2 regions of the Streptomyces sp. TAA204 genome follow, and region 2 is predicted to be linked to the other one. Evidence: riboswitches for the same ligand, from Rfam matches in the RefSeq annotation. Region 2 holds a riboswitch; the other holds the start of a gene.

What was found. A riboswitch is a leader RNA that binds a small molecule or an ion and turns the genes downstream of it on or off. The one in region 2 is predicted to bind S-adenosylmethionine.
Region 1: linked by a shared signal. The riboswitch ahead of thrC (threonine synthase) and the one ahead of H343_RS0111140 (aminotransferase class V-fold PLP-dependent enzyme) in region 2 are both predicted to bind S-adenosylmethionine.

The regions. Positions count from the first base shown of each region.
Region 1 is NZ_AUKW01000001.1:517,876-520,055, reverse strand. It holds gene H343_RS0102215 (glucosyl-3-phosphoglycerate synthase) at 10-981, opposite strand; SAM riboswitch class I at 1,149-1,307, shown strand; gene thrC (threonine synthase) at 1,327-2,180, shown strand, end outside.
Region 2 is NZ_AUKW01000005.1:74,903-77,082, forward strand. It holds gene trpD (anthranilate phosphoribosyltransferase) at 1-912, shown strand, start outside; SAM riboswitch class IV at 1,033-1,152, shown strand; gene H343_RS0111140 (aminotransferase class V-fold PLP-dependent enzyme) at 1,220-2,180, shown strand, end outside.

The DNA.
Region 1 (2,180 bases), on a different contig from region 2:
TGACGAAGGCTACGCCGCGCGGCGGGCCGCGTACTCGGCGATCTCGCGCATCGGGGGCCGCTCCACCGTCTCCACGGAGTGGTTGCGCGGTGCGAAGCCGCCGCGTGTGCCGCCCTGCCGGTCGCGTTCGAACTGGGTCAGCGTCGGACGGACCAGGTGGCCGCCCCGTGCCAGGCGCAGCTGTGCCGTGTGGTGTATCGCGGCCGCCATGCGGCCGAGAGCCTGCCCGCTCTGGTGGCGGTGGCGCCGTACGCCGACGTCGACCTGGGCGAGGGCGTCGAGCCCGGCGGCGTGCAGCGAGTCGACGAGGAGGCCCAGCTCCACGCCGTACCCCACGGGGAAGGGCAGCGTCTCCAGCAGTGAGCGCCGGGCCGCGTACTCGCCGCTCAGCGGCTGCACGAAGCCCGCGAGCCGCGGCCAGTGGAGGTTGAGCAGGGGGCGTGCCACGAGTTCGGTGACGCGTCCGCCGCCCGCCGGGTCGTCGCCGAGCGGACGGTCGTACATGGCCTTGACGAGCCGCAGCCGGGGGTCGGTCAGCAGCGGCCCGACGACGCCGGAGACGAAGCCGGCGGAGAAGTCCCTCAGATCGGCGTCGGCGAAGCAGACGATGTCGCCGCTCGTCACCAGCAGCGAACGCCACAGCACCTCGCCCTTGCCGGGCAGCGCGGGCAGCCGCGGCAGCACGTCGTCCCGGTGGACCACCCGGGCGCCCGCCGCGGCCGCGGTCCTGGCCGTACGGTCCGTGGAGCCGGAGTCCAGCACCACCAGTTCGTCGACGAGCCGCGTGGCCGGCGGGGGCGGCATCAGCTCGCGCCGGATCACCGACACGATCGTGCCGACGGTCGGCTCCTCGTTCAGCGCCGGAAGCACGACGCTCACCCGTGTGCCCGACGCGCGCTTTGCCGCCAGCAGCCCGTCCAGGGGACGATCGGCCGACGAGAAGGACCGCCGGCCCAGCCACTGCTCGACTTCCTCCAGCACGCACTACTCCCTGTGACCCGTCGTGGTCCGTCTCGCGGTTCGGACGGCTGTCTCAATGGTCAGGTCCGTCGGTTACAGTCTTGAACAACGCGGATGACGACCGCACGCCGGGTCCGTCCGGCGGCCACCGCGGCAGTGCCGCGCCGTCACCGTCGACAACTTCACACCGCTCATCCAGAGGGGCAGAGGGAACGGCCCGTTGAAGCCCCGGCAACCCTCCAGCCGGTCTCGCGTACAGCGCCAAGCTGATGTCAAGTGCGAGGCTCCCGGCTAGGGAAGGTGCCAAGTCCGTCTCCTGGCGAGATACGTCATGAGGAAGATGAGGAGAAAGGGCCTCGCCACATCATGGCTGTTCAAGCTGCTCCCGAGCGTTCCGCCGCCTCCGCACCCGGCTCCGGTCCGTCGCTCGGCCCCGCCGCGGGTCTCTCGTGCCGCGAGTGCGGGAAGCGTCTGCCGCTCGGCCCGGTCTTCGCCTGCGAGGAGTGTTTCGGGCCGCTGGAGATCGCCTACGACTTCCCCGGCGGCGACCCCGCCGGGCTGCGTGAGCGCATCGAGGCGGGCCCCGACAGCATCTGGCGCTACGCGCCGCTGCTGCCCGTCCCCGCCGACGTGGCCTCCAAGCCCAGCATCAACCCCGGCTTCACCAAACTCGTCGACGCCGGCCGGCTCGCCCGTGAGCTGGGCGTCACCGGCTCCCTCCACATCAAGGACGACTCGGGCAATCCGACGCACTCCTTCAAGGACCGCGTCGTCGCCATCGCCGTGGAGGCCGCGCGTGCCTTCGGCTTCACGACCCTCTCCTGCTCCTCGACGGGCAACCTGGCGGGAGCCGTCGGCGCCGCCGCGGCGCGCGCGGGTCTGCGCTCGTGCGTGTTCATCCCGCACGACCTGGAGCAGGGCAAGGTCGTCATGGCCGCTGTCTACGGCGGTCAGCTGGTCGGCATCGAGGGCAACTACGACGACGTCAACCGCTTCTGCTCGGAGTTGATCGGCGACCCGGCCGGCGAGGGGTGGGGCTTCGTCAACGTCAACCTCCGTCCGTACTACGCGGAGGGCTCCAAGACCCTCGCCTACGAGATCTGCGAGCAGCTCGGCTGGCGGCTGCCCGACCAGCTCGTCGTGCCCATCGCCTCCGGCTCCCAGCTCACGAAGATCGACAAGGGACTCAAGGAGCTGATCGCGCTCGGTCTCGTCGAGGA
Region 2 (2,180 bases):
ATCGCCGGGTTCGCGGTGGCGCTGCGCGCCAAGGGCGAGACGGTCGGTGAGATCTCCGGTCTCGTACGCGCGATGTACGAGCACGCCAATGTGATTGAGGTCCCCGGCCCGACGGTCGACATCGTCGGCACGGGCGGCGACCGCGCCCGTACGGTCAACATCTCCACCATGTCCGCCGTCGTGGTCGCCGGCACGGGTGCGACGGTCGTCAAGCACGGCAACCGCGCGGCGTCCAGCGCCAGCGGCGCGTCGGACGTGCTGGAGAAGCTGGGCGTCAATCTGGAGATGACCCCGCAGCGGGTCGCCGAGGTGGCTTCGGACGCCGGGATCACCTTCTGCTTCGCGGTGAAGTTCCACCCCGCCCTGCGCCATGTCGGCAACGCACGCCGCGAGCTGGGCGTCCCCACCCCCTTCAACTTCCTCGGGCCGCTGACGAATCCGGCCCGTGTGGCGGCCCAGGCCACCGGTGTCGCGGACGCCCGCATGGCGCCGATCATCGCGGGAGTGCTGGCCGAACGCGGTTCCTCGGCACTCGTCTTCCGCGGGGACGACGGTCTGGACGAGCTGACCACGACGGCCACATCCACCGTGTGGGTCGTACGCGGAGGCACGGTGCGGGAAGAGGCCTTCGACCCCCGGGACGTCGGCCTGGAGCTGGTGCCGGTCGAGGCGCTGCGCGGTGCTGACGCCGCGTACAACGCCGATGTGGCCCGCCGCCTCCTGGACGGCGAGAGAGGCCCGGTGCGCGACGCCGTCCTGCTCAACTCGGCGGCGGCGCTGGTCGCCCTCGAACCGGGGGAGGGGCCGCTGGCCGGGCAGATCGGCGCGGCCATGGAGAGGGCGGCGGAGTCCGTCGACAGCGGCGCCGCCCGTGCCGCGCTGGAGCGCTGGGTGGCCGCGAGCCACCTGTAACCGCTGCCGCTCGCCCCGCCGTTCGCGACGGCGGGCCTCCGGCACGTACGTGCCGGAGGGGCTGTCCGGGATACGGACGGCGGGGTGATGCCCTGCGGGGGTGTGCCATACTTCCGGCCAGGTCACGAGTGACAGCGATCAAGGCCCCGGCCCGCTGTCCGGCAACCCTCCTTCCGTGGTGGGGTGCCCCGGGTGATGACCGGGCCGTACGACAGCAGGGTCGTGCGGCAAGCACGGATCCCTCGATCCCCGCCTCTGCCGCGGGGGGCCCATGGCCAGGGGTCCCTGGTCCACGAGGGAGAACTCCATGAGTCAGCGCGTCGCTTCCACCGCTTTCCGCTCCTCCGCCACCGGCACCGCCACGCCCGCCGCGGGCCCCGTGAGCGTCACCGCGGGAGTCACCGCGGGGGCCACAGTGGGGGCCGCCGCCTCCGTGGCCGGCGCGGCGCCCCTGCCCGTACTGGGGCTGGACGTACGCGCCCCGCTCGCGACCGGCGGCGACATCGCCTACGCCGCTCTGGACCACGCCGCCAGCGCGCCCGTCCTGAAGAGGGTGTGGGACGAAGTGGGCGCCTACGCCCCGTACTACGGCAGCGTGCACCGGGGAGCCGGCTACCTCTCCCAGCACTCGACCGCCCTCTTCGAGGAGAGCAGGCGGACCGTCGCGCGCTTCCTCGGCTGCCGCGAGGGCGACCAGGTCGTCTTCACCCGCTCCACCACGGACTCGCTGAACCTGCTGGCCTCCGCGCTGCCCGGGGACACCCGCGTGTTCGTCTTCGAGACCGAGCACCACGCGTCGTTGCTGCCGTGGGGGGAGAGGCGGACCACTTACCTCGACGCCCCCCGCTCACCGGCGCGGGCGGTCGCGTACCTCGAGGAGGCCCTGCGCGCCGCCCCCGAGGGGGAGAAGCTGGTGTGCGTGACGGGTGCGTCGAACGTCACGGGCGAGATCTGGCCCGTGCGGGAGCTGGCAGCGGCCGCACACCGCCACGGCGCCCGCATCGTCCTGGACGCGGCGCAGCTCGCTCCGCACCGCCCGGTCGACATCGGCGAACTGGACGTCGACTGGGTGGCGTTCTCCGGGCACAAGCTCTACGCGCCGTTCGGCGCAGGTGTGCTGGCGGGCCGGGCCGACTGGCTGGACGCGGCCCCCGCCCACCTCGCGGGCGGCGGCGCCAGCCGGACGGTCGCGAGGAGCGCGGACGGCGGTGTGGAGGTGGAGTGGCACAGCGGGCCCGCCCGGCACGAAGCCGGCTCGCCGAACGTGA